Regions from separate parts of the Cellulosimicrobium funkei genome, predicted to be linked through region 1. Evidence: riboswitches for the same ligand, from Rfam matches in the RefSeq annotation. Region 1 holds a riboswitch; the other holds the start of a gene.

Evidence for each region. A riboswitch is a leader RNA that binds a small molecule or an ion and turns the genes downstream of it on or off. The one in region 1 is predicted to bind S-adenosylmethionine.
Region 2: it holds a riboswitch for S-adenosylmethionine, as region 1 does, so the genes downstream of both, BXA05_RS05480 (methylenetetrahydrofolate reductase) here and BXA05_RS02070 (aminotransferase class V-fold PLP-dependent enzyme) in region 1, are expected to answer to the same signal.

Annotation. Positions count from the first base shown of each region.
Region 1 covers NZ_FTMI01000001.1:480,022-485,769, forward strand. The annotation lists gene BXA05_RS02070 (aminotransferase class V-fold PLP-dependent enzyme) at 64-1,497, opposite strand; SAM riboswitch class IV at 1,531-1,646, opposite strand; gene BXA05_RS02075 (hypothetical protein) at 1,692-2,303, opposite strand; gene BXA05_RS02080 (rhodanese-like domain-containing protein) at 2,555-3,046, shown strand; gene BXA05_RS02085 (O-succinylhomoserine sulfhydrylase) at 3,043-4,281, shown strand; gene BXA05_RS02090 (class I SAM-dependent methyltransferase) at 4,435-5,157, shown strand; gene BXA05_RS02095 (hypothetical protein) at 5,179-5,664, opposite strand.
Region 2 covers NZ_FTMI01000002.1:265,064-270,811, reverse strand. The annotation lists gene BXA05_RS05495 (LytR/AlgR family response regulator transcription factor) at 1-317, shown strand, start outside; gene BXA05_RS05490 (heavy metal transporter) at 314-769, shown strand; gene BXA05_RS05485 (sodium/solute symporter) at 766-2,289, shown strand; SAM riboswitch class I at 2,501-2,603, shown strand; gene BXA05_RS05480 (methylenetetrahydrofolate reductase) at 2,609-3,670, shown strand; gene metE (5-methyltetrahydropteroyltriglutamate--homocysteine S-methyltransferase) at 3,703-5,748, shown strand, end outside.

The DNA of each region.
Region 1 (5,748 bases):
CGCGGTGGACAACGCTCGGCGACGGTCCGGTGAACGGGCTCCGCCGTCGGCCGTCGACGCCGGTCAGACGGCCGGCCCGCAGCCCGCCGCGTCGGCGAGGAAGCCCGCCGCCGCGGTCGCGAAGAGCCCCTCCAGGCCGGACCCCACGGGGACCGGGCGGGGGTCGTCCACGACGGCCCAGCAGCCGTCGACGACCTCGTACCGGGTCGTCGGGCCCTGCTCGACATACGCGCGCACGGCCTCGACGAGACGCACGACGTCCGCACCGGTCGTCCCGACGCCCACCGAGGCGCGGATCGCGCCCGCGTCGTAGCCGAGGCGCGCGAGCAGCGGGTGCGCGCAGAACCGGCCGTCGCGCACGCCGATGCCGTGCTCGGCCGAGAGGTAGGCGGCGACGAGGCCCGGGTCGTGGCCCTCGACGGCGAACGTCACGACGCCGACCGGGTCGACGGCGTCGTCCCACACGCGCACGACCCGGACACCCGGGACCGCCTCCAGGCCCGCGACGAGGGCCGCGCGGAGCGCCGCCTCGTGCGCGTGCAGGTCGGTCGGGTCGAGCGCGGCGAGCGCGTCGCACGCCGCCGCGAGCGCCGCAGCGCCCACCACGTTCGGCGAGCCGGCCTCGTGGCGTGCGGGCGCCGTCTGCCACTGCGTCCCGGTCACCGCGACCTGGCGCACGGCGCCGCCGCCCGCGAGGTAGGGGGTGCCCGCGTCGAGCCAGTCGCGCCGCCCGACGAGCGCCCCCGCGCCGAACGGCGCGTAGGTCTTGTGCCCCGAGAACGCGACGTAGTCGACGCCCGACGCGGCGAGCGAGAACCCGCGGTGCGGGACGAGCTGAGCGCCGTCGAGCACGACGCGCGCACCCGCGTCGTGCGCGGCGCGGACGACCTCGGCGACGGGCAGGGACTCGCCCGTGACGTTGGAGGCGCCGGTCACGGCGACGAGCGCGTACGGGAAGCGCGCGAGCTCGGTGCGCAGGCCCGAGAGCGTCTCCGCGACGGACGCGCCGCCCGCGAGGACCGTCGCGCCGCCGGCGCGCTGCCAGGGCAGCAGGTTCGCGTGGTGCTCGACGTCGAGGACGAGCACGCGCCCGGGCGTGCCGTCCGCGTTCGCCGGGACGCAGCCCGCGAGCAGGTTGAGCGAGTCGGTCGTGTTGCGCGTGACGACCGTGACGTCGTCCTCGCGCGCGCCGACGAACGCGCCGATCGTGCGGCGCGACGCCTCGTAGAGCGCCGTGGAGACCTGCGAGAGGTAGCCCGCGCCGCGGTGCACGCTCGCGTAGAGCGGCAGCACCTCGGTCACGCGGTCCGCGACCGAGCGCAGCGCCGGGGCCGAGGCCGCGACGTCGAGGTTCGCGTACGGCACGCTGCGGCCGTCGACGAGCGGGACGAGCGTGTCCCCGCCGACGACGGGCAGGAGCGCGGGCGCGTCGGCGAGCGCCGCGAGGTCAGGGGCCGGGGCGTCGGTGGGACACGAGACGTCCGCGAGAGCAGTCATGGCACAGTCCTCCAGGGTCGTCCGGGGAGAACCTCCCCGCGCTTGCCGCCCGCCGGTCGGCGTGCGGCCTGGTCGTCACCCGGGGCACCCCGCCGCGAGAGGAGGGTTGCCGGCCAGCAAACCGGGGTTTCGCGCTGGCACTCATGACCTGCACACCAGGATGTCCGCGCGCACGGTGGCGTGTCAACCGGTGGTCACGGCGTCTCGGATGGCGGGACGCAGCCCACGGGCGTCTCCAGGCGCCACCCCGACTCGTCGACCGCGAACGACTCGAGCACCTCCCCCGTGCCGGCGTCGAGCACGACGACCGAGTCGGCCGGCCACCGCGCCGGGTCGCCCGGCGGTGTCGCCGGCGGGCGCTGGAGGCGCACACCGCGCGTGTGGGCCTCGATCACCGCGCCCGTGCGGGTGCTCGCGAGCACGACCTCCGGGTGCGCGTCGGCGTAGGCGTCGCACGCCGCGCCGTTCCCGTCGGAGCTCCACCAGCCCTCGTACCCGCCGACCGTGTGATCGGCCAGGTCGACCGGCTCGCCCCGGTGCGCCGCGGCCCCGTCCGACGACGGCGGGGGCGGGTCGAGCCGCTCGCCGTCGGGCCGCTCGTCGTCGGGTCGCTCGCCCTCGGGGCGAACCGGGTGGACGGACGGCCGCTCCCCGGGCGTCCGCGCGGCATCGTCCCCGACGGGCCCCACGCTCACGACACCCTGCGGGGGCTCCTCCCCGCCGGACGCGGCCCACCACCAAGCGCCCGCCGCGACGACGACCGCCGCCACGCCCGCGCCCGCAGCGCGTGCTCGTCCCGTCTGCATCGACTCCCCCCGCCCGCCGGGACCCCCGCCCGGCCGCGCGGCCACGCTAGCGGAGCCGCGCGGCGTCGGGCACCCCTCACGGGCCGCTCCCCGAGACGGGCGTTCCGCACGTCGGACGCGTGGCGTACGATCCGAGCCAACCATCCGGAGCGGCCGAGTGACGTGGCACGTCGACGCCGCAGCAACCCCCCGGACCGCCTCGGCGGCCGGGCGCAGGGTGCTACTGCCACGATCGATGGAGGAGGACTCTCATGAGCGACCAGTCCCAGCAGGCGTCGGCACCCTGGCCGGCACCCCCCGAGGCGCGTCCCGCCGTCGGCTACGCCGGCGACCTCACCCCGCAGCAGGCATGGGACCTGCTCGCGCACGACGAGCGCGCCGTGCTCGTGGACGTCCGCACCGAGGGCGAGTGGCGCACCATCGGCGTGCCCGACGCCACTCAGCTCGGCCGCGACGTCCTGTTCGACGAGTGGGTGACCCCGGCGGGGCCCAACCCGCGGTTCCTCGACCGGCTCGTCGAAGCAGGCCTGACCCCCGGCGACGAGCGCCCCGTCGTGTTCCTGTGCCGCTCGGGCCAGCGGTCGATCGGCGCGGCGCGCGCGGCCACGGCCGCCGGGCTCGGGCCGTCGTACAACGTGCTCGAGGGCTTCGAGGGCGCCCAGGGGTTCTCGGGCCTGCGGGACGTCGAGGGCTGGAAGGTCCGCGGGCTGCCCACCACGACGTTCGACGAGGCCGCCCGATGAGCGCGGTCGTGCCCGGCGGCTCCGGCCGCAAGCCCCTGCCCGCGAGCGCCCGTCCCGCGACGCTCGCCGTGCGCGGCGGCCACGCGCGCACCGAGTTCCAGGAGACGTCCGAGGCGCTGTTCCTCACGCAGGGCTACACGTACGACCGTGCGGCGGACGCCGAGGCGGCGTTCAAGGGAGAGCTCGACCGGTTCGTCTACTCACGCTACGGCAACCCGACCGTGCACACGTTCGAGGAGCGCCTGCGCCTCCTGGAGGGTGCGGAGGCGTGCTACGCGACGGCGTCCGGCATGTCCGCCGTGTTCACGGCGCTCGCCGCGCTGGTGCGGTCCGGGTCGCGCATCGTCGCGGCGCGCGCGCTGTTCGGGTCGAGCCTCGTCATCTTCGACGAGATCTTCGCGAAGTGGGGCGTGCGGACGGACTACGTCGACGGCCACGTGCTGTCGCAGTGGGAGGAGGCGCTGTCCACCCCCGCGGACGTCGTGTTCTTCGAGACGCCGTCCAACCCCATGCAGGACATCGTCGACGCGCGGCGCGTGAGCGAGCTCGCGCACGCCGCCGGCGCGGTCGTCGTGCTCGACAACGTGTTCGCGACGCCGTTGCTGCAGCGGCCGCTCGAGCTCGGGGCCGACGTCGTCGTCTACTCGGCGACCAAGCACATCGACGGGCAGGGCCGCGTGCTCGGCGGCGCGATCCTCGGGACCGAGGAGTACGTCACCGGCCCGGTGCAGACCTTCATCCGCAACACCGGGCCGTCGCTCTCGGCGTTCAACGCGTGGGTGCTGCTCAAGGGCCTCGAGACGCTGCCCGTGCGCGTCGCCGCGCAGAACGCCGCGGCGGCGCAGGTCGCGGAGGCGCTGGAGCAGCTCCCCGGGATCGGCCGCGTGCGCTACCCGTTCCTCGCGTCGCACCCGCAGCGCGAGCTCGCGCGGTCGCAGCAGAGCGGCGGCGGGACCGTCGTGACGTTCGACCTCGCCGTGCCCGAGGGCACCGACCCCGAGACGGCGAAGAAGCGCGCGTTCACGTTCCTCGACGCGCTCCAGGTCGTCGACATCTCGAACAACCTCGGCGACGCGAAGTCCCTCGTCACGCACCCGGCCACCACGACCCACCGCAAGCTCGGCCCCGAGGGCCGCGCCGCCGTCGGGATCGCGGAGACGACCGTGCGCCTGTCGGTGGGCCTGGAGGACCCGCACGACATCATCGAGGACGTCGCCCAGGCGCTGAACTCCTGACCCCCCGCCTCCCGCCGAGCAGGCGGTATCGGTTCGTCCCGGCGCCGGGACGGGCCACGACCACCTGCTCGGCGGGCAGGAGGGGCCTGGTCGGCACCGGGGGCTTCCCAGGATCGGGTGGACCGGTCGCGTGAGCTTTCGTAGCGTCGTCGGGTGCCCGACGCCCTCTTCGACGACCCCCGCCTCGCCGCCCTCTACGACCCGCTCGACCCGGACCGGTCCGACCTCGACGCCTACGTCGCGATCGTCGACGAGCTGGGCGCGCGCCGAGTGCTCGACGTCGGGTGCGGCACCGGGACGTTCGCGTGCCTGCTCGCGCAGCGCGGCGTCGAGGTGGTCGGCCTCGACCCGGCGGGTGCGTCGCTCGACGTCGCCCGCACGAAGCCAGGCGCCGAGCGCGTGCGCTGGCTGCACGGCGACGCGACGGCCCTCCCCCCGCTCCAGGTCGACCTCGCGACGATGACGGCGAACGTCGCCCAGGTGTTCCTCACCGACGACGCGTGGGCCGCGACGCTGCGGGGCGTCCACGACGCGCTCGTGCCGGGCGGGTGGCTGGTGCTCGAGACCCGCGTGCCCGCCCGTCGGGCCTGGGAGGGGTGGGTCCGCGAGGCGACGACCACGCGCGTGGACGTGCCCGACGTCGGCCCGGTCGAGTCCTGGACCGACCTCACCGACGTGTCGCTCCCCTTCGTGTCCTTCCACGACACGACCGTGCTGCCCGACGGCACCACGCTCCACTCCGACTCGACGCTGCGCTTCCGGGAGCGCGGGGAGGTCGAGACGTCGCTCGTGGCGTGCGGGTTCGAGGTCGTGGACGTCCGGGACGCGCCCGACCGCCCGGGTCGCGAGTGGGTCTTCGTGGCACGGCGCGGCTGAGCCGCGCGAAGCGCGATCGTGTCAGCCGCGACGGTCGCCCAGCACGACGACGTCCTCCGGGCGGCCGCCCGACCGTGCGACGTGCGACCGGACCGCGTCCAGCTCGTGCGGCAGCAGGAGGAAGCTCACCGACGTCCCGGTGTCGTTCACGTCCCAGAGCAGCGTCCAGTGCTCGTCGAAGCCCGAGCCGCAGATCGTGAAGGGGGCGACGGCGAGGGCGAGGTCGAGCTCGCGGTCGTCGCGCGGGTCGAGCTCGAGCGAGATCGGGGGCTCCCACCCGAAGCGCCGGGCGAGGCGTCCGCGTCGTGCGCGGCACAGCTCCTCCAAGGCATGCACCGCGTCGGTCGCGTCCGGTGGCCACGGCTCGTCGGAGTACACGTCGACCTGGAGCCGTGCCACCCGGTCGCGCAGCGCCAGGAGCGCGCCGCGACACGCGGCCGCGACGGTGCCCGGCGAGGCGCCGTCGGCGATCGTGCACAGCACGGCCGTCGTCCTCCGCTGCCGCATCGGTCCTCCCTCGGGTGCTGATTCCGCCGCGGCCTCCGCGCGCGTGCGGTGCGGACACCGTAGTCCCCGGGCCGCCTGTGGACG
Region 2 (5,748 bases), on a different contig from region 1:
TCGGCACGACGACGCGGCTCGTCCGGCGCAGCGCGGTGCGGTGGGTGCAGGCGCAGGGCGACTACTCCCGGCTCGTGACGGACACCGAGCAGTTCCTCGTGCGCGAGCCGCTCTCCGATCTCGAGGAGCGGTGGGCGCCCGCGGGGTTCCTGCGCGTGCACCGGTCGTACCTCGTGGACCGCGCGGCCGTGACCGCGGCGCGGTTCGGCGGGGCGCAGCCCGCGCTCGTCGTCGCCGGGCACGAGGTCCCGGTGAGCCGCCGCATGGTGCCCGCCGTGCGCGAGGCGCTTCTCGGGCCGCACCGGGGCGCGCCGTGACGGGCACCGACCCGCGTCGGGACGCGCGCGTGCGCGTCCGGTCCACCGACCTCCCCGCGGCGCGCCCCGGCCCCGGTGAGGGCGCCGTCCCGGGGGGTGGGGCGCCGTCGGGCACGGCACGCTCCGGCGAGCCGGACGACGCCGCGACCGCCTACACGCGCGGGCTCGTGCGGGCCCAGCTCCGGCTCGGGCTGGCGTGCGTGGCGTCGTTCCTCGCGGTCGTCACGCTGCTCACGGTGACGATGAGCGGCGTGCCCGCGCTGGACGACGTCGTGCTGCTCGGCGTGCCGCTGCCGTGGCTCGTGCACGCGTACGGCTTCTACCCGGTGATCGTCGCGTTCGCGGTCGTCTTCGCGGTAGCGGCGGCGCGCAACGAGCGCCGGTACCGCGCGCTCGCCGAGGGCGCGGGCGGGCCCGACGAGCCCGGCCCCGACGACGGCGGTGCGCCGTGACCAGCGCGCTGCCCCTCGTCGCGATCGCGCTGCTCCTGCTCGCGACCGGCCTCATCGGGTTCTACGGCCTGCGGATCTCGCGCACCACGAGCGACTTCTTCGTCGCGTCGCGCACCGTGCGGCCGGTCTGGAACGCGTCGGCGATCAGCGGCGAGTACCTGTCCGCGGGCACGTTCCTCGGGCTCTCCGGCCTCGTGCTGCTGTCCGGCGCGGAGGCGTTCTGGTTCCCCGTGGGGTACGCGGCGGGCTACCTGCTCGTCCTGCTGTTCGTCGCGGGCCCCCTGCGGCGCAGCGGCGCGTACACGATCCCCGACTTCGTGCACGCCCGGCTCGACTCCGTGGTCGCGCGCCGCGTGACGAGCGTGCTCGTGCTCGTCATCGGGTGGCTCTACGTGGTGCCGCAGCTCCACGGGGCGGCGCTCGTCATCACGAGCGTGGCCGCGGTGCCGCCGTGGGTCGGCTCGGTGGGGATCGCGGTCGTGGTGAGCGCCGTCGTCGCCGCGGGCGGGATGCGCTCCATCACGTTCGTCCAGGCGTTCCAGTTCTGGGTCAAGCTCACCGCGCTCGCGGTGCCGCTCGTCTTCGTGCTCATGGCGCTCGGCGGGGCGTTCGAGCCCGGCGGCGCCGTCGTCACGTTCGACCCCGCCGCCGTGTTCCCCCACGAGGCCGGGCCGGGCGGCCTCGACGCGTACGCCACCGTCTCGCTCCTGCTCGCCCTCCTGCTCGGCACGACCGGCCTGCCGCACGTCCTCGTGCGCTTCTACACCTCGCCCGACGGCGGCTCGGCCCGCCGCACGACCGTCGTCGTGCTCGTCATGATCAGCGTCTTCTACATGGTGTCGAGCACGCTCGGGCTCGTGGCGCGGGTCGTCGCGCCCGACCTCGCGGCGCCCGGGGTCGCGGACACGGTCGTCCTCACGCTGCCGACCCGCCTCGTGCCCGGGCTCGGCGGCGAGCTCCTCGCCGCGCTCGTCGTCGCCGGGGCGTTCGCCGCGTTCCTCGGGACGTCGTCGGGGCTCGTGGTGGCGCTGGCGGGCGTCGTGAGCCAGGACCTGTTCGGCGGCACCGTGCGGTCCTTCCGCTGGTCGGCGGTCGCGTGCACGCTCATCCCGCTCGCGTTCGCGCTCGTCACCATCCCGCAGGGCCTCGTGACGAGCGTCGGGACGGTGTTCGTCTTCGCCGCGTCGGCCCTCTCCCCCGTGATCCTGCTCGGCGTGTGGTGGCGCGGCCTCACCGCGCGCGGCGCGGTGGCGGGCATGGTCGTGGGCGCCGTCCTGTGCGCGACGGCGCTGCTCGCGTCGTCCGCGCTCGTCGCCGCGGGGTACGGGAGCCCGTCCGGCGGCACGGCCGACGGCGTCCCCGGCGTCGTGCGCGCCCTGCTCGCCCAGCCCGCCGCCTGGACCATCCCGCTCGCGACGGCGACCGTCGTCGTCGTGTCGCTCCTCGACCGGCGCGGGCCGCCGCTGCGCACCGACCGGTTCCTCCGCCGCCTGCACGTGCCCGAGCGCCGGAGGGCCTGAGACCTGCAAGGCCGACGACGACCCGTCGCCATGGTCGGTGTCTGGGACCTCGCTCGAGCACCTGAAATCTGTAGCGTAGGAAACCTGAAATTCGTAGCGTAGAGAGCCCGAGATCCGTAGCGCGGGGCGCCGGTACGCCTCCGGCCGATCCCTCCGCATCTCACCTGGCGGGCGCTCTCGACCGCATGTCGGATGGGTCGTAGGATCGTGCCAACCATCCAGAGCGGTCGAGAGTCCTGGCTCGACGACACCGCAGCAACCCGCCGACGGAAGCCTCCCGAGGACAAAGGTGCTAACGCCAGGGTCGATGGAGTGACGCATGACCTCAGAGGCATCCTTCGCGCACCGTCCGGGCCGTCCTCGGCCGACGGTGTCGTTCGAGCTCATGCCCCCGCGCCGACCGGACGCGGCCCCGAAGTTCTGGGAGACGGCACGCCGTCTCGTCGCGACGCACCCCGACTTCGTGTCCGTGACGTACGGCGCCGCGGGCACCGACCGCGCGACCGCGCGCCAGGTCGTCGGACGCCTGCTCCAGGGCACGCCCGTGCTGCCGATCGCGCACCTCACCTGCGTCGGGGCGTCGCGCGAGGACGTGGAGTCGGTCATCACCGACTTCCTCGACGAGGGCGTGCGGAGCTTCCTCGCCCTGCGGGGCGACCCGCCGCGCGACCAGCCGGACTGGCAGCCCGCGCCGGACGGCGTCCGGTCGTCGACCGAGCTCGTCGCCCTGCTGCGCGAGGTCGAGGCGTCGCGCTGCGCGTCCGACCCGGCCGTCGCGCTGCGCGGCGCGGCCCGGCCGCTGACGATCGCCGTCGCGACGTTCTGCGACGGCAACCCCGCCGCTGGCACGACGCGCACCCAGGAGGTGCGACGCCTCTGGCAGAAGCAGCAGGCCGGCGCGAGCTTCGCGATCACGCAGCTCTTCTACGACGCGTCGTCGTACACCGACTTCGTCGCCGAGGCCCGTGCGGCCGGCGTGACGATCCCCATCCTCGCCGGGCTGCTGCCCACGACGGAGCCCGCGCGGCTCCGTCGCGTCGAGGAGCTCACGGGCGTGCGCGCGCCCCAGCGCCTGCTGGACGCGCTCGACGCCCTGCCCGACCCGGAGGCGCAGCACGCCTACGGGATCGCGTACTCGGTCGACCTCGCGCAGCGCGTCCTCGACGCGGGCACGCCCGGTCTGCACGTGTACACGTTCAACAAGCACCGCGCCGCTCTTGACCTGCTCGAGGGTGTCCACCTCGGCGGCGGGTCGGTCGGGACCGGGGGCGGCGCCAGCGCCGCCGCCGCCCCGCTCGTCCCGGACCTGGCCAGCGGGCCGTGGGTCACCGGCACCTCCCTGCCCACGACGAGCGCCGCCACGCACGGCGCGCCCGTCTGACCGGTCCTCCGGACCAGCAAGAGGTTTCGATCATGGACACTTCCGTACCCTCCCCTACCCAGAACCCGGTCGCTTCTCCCGCCGGTACCGCCTTTCCCGCCGGCACCGTGCTCGGCTACCCGCGCATCGGTCGCCGCCGCGAGCTGAAGAAGGCCGTCGAGGCGTTCTGGGCCGGCAAGACCTCGGCCGAGGAGCTCGAGGCCACGGCCCGCGAGCTGCGCCTCGCGACCGTCCGCCGGCTCGTCGACCTCGGCCTCGGCGCCGACGACGCGTCCGTCCCCGGCTCGTTCTCCTTCTACGACCAGGTGCTCGACGTCGCCGCCTCCCTCGGGGCGGTCCCGTCGCGGTTCGCGTCGCTGACCGACGACGCCGGTCGCCTCGACCTCGCGGGCTACTTCACCGTGGCGCGCGGCCAGGGGGACGACGCCCCGCTCGAGATGACCAAGTGGTTCGACACGAACTACCACTACCTGGTCCCCGAGATCGGCCCGGACACCCCGATCCGCTTCGTCGACGACCGCGTCGTGCGCGAGTTCGTCGAGGCGAAGGAAGCCGGCGTCGTGACGCGGCCCGTCGTCGTCGGGCCGGTGACGTTCCTCGCGCTGTCCAAGGCCGCGGACGACGCGCCCGCCGGGTACTCGCCGCTCGACCGCCTCGACGACGTCGTCGCCGCCTACGCCGACCTGCTGCGCGCGCTCGCCGCGGCGGGGGCGCCGTGGGTCCAGCTCGACGAGCCGATCCTCGTCACCGACTCGGTCGACGTGCCGTTCACCGAGCTCGCCGCCGCCGTGGGGTCCGCGTACCGCGCCCTCGCGACCGACCTCCGCCCGGTGCCGAGCCCGGGGTCTTCGGCGGCCTCGTCCGCAAACCCGGCGGCAACCCCTGGTTCGGCGCAGGACGCGCGGCCCGCGATCCTCGTCGCCACGCCGTTCGGCGGGCTGGAGACGTCGCCGGACGGCGACGGCGCGACCTTCGACTTCCTGGCGGCCCTCGCGGGCACGGACGTCGAAGCGATCGCGATCGACGCCGTCCGTGCGGACCTTCCGGACTCGCCCTACGACGACCTCCTGACGAAGACGCTCGTCGTCGGCGCGATCGACGGGCACAACGTGTGGCGCGCCGACCTCTCGGCAAAGCTCGACACGCTGACCGCCGCGCGCAGCCTCGGTGCGGGCGCGGTCGCCGTCGGCACGTCGACGTCGCTGCTGCACGTGCCGCACGACGTCGAGGACGAGACGTTCGCCGAGCCCGGCACGGCGTCGGGCACCACGCTCGACCCGCGCCTGCGCGACTGGCTCGCGTTCGCGGACCAGAAGGTCGGCGAGGTCGCGACGCTCGCCCGCGCGCTGACCGAGGGTCGCGACGCCGTCGCGGCGGAGATCGAGGCGTCCCGCGCGGCGGTGGCGTCGCGCGCGGCGGCGAGCGGCGTCGTCGTGCCCGCGGTGCGCGAGCGCGCGGCCGCGCTGACCGACGCGGACTTCGCGCGCGGCGACTACGCCGAGCGCGCGGCGGCGCAGCAGGAGCGTCTGCACCTGCCGCTGCTGCCCACGACGACGATCGGGTCGTTCCCGCAGACGCCCGAGATCCGCCGCGCCCGCGCGCTGTGGACGAAGGGCGAGCTCGCGGACGCGGACTACACGACCGCGATGCGCGAGGAGATCGCGCGCGTCGTCGCGCTCCAGGAGGAGCTGGGCCTCGACGTGCTCGTGCACGGCGAGCCGGAGCGCAACGACATGGTGCAGTACTTCGCGGAGCACCTCGACGGCTTCGCCGTCACGGCGAACGGCTGGGTGCAGTCGTACGGGTCGCGCTGCGTGCGCCCGCCGATCCTGTGGGGCGACGTCACGCGGCCCGCGCCGATCACGGTCGAGTGGTCCGCGTACACGGCGTCGCTCACCGAGAAGCCCGTCAAGGGCATGCTCACCGGGCCCGTGACGATCCTCGCGTGGTCGTTCGTGCGCGACGACCAGCCGCTCGGCGACACGGCGAACCAGGTGGGCCTCGCGCTGCGCGACGAGATCGCGGACCTCGAGTCCGCCGGCATCGGGATCGTCCAGGTCGACGAGCCCGCGCTGCGC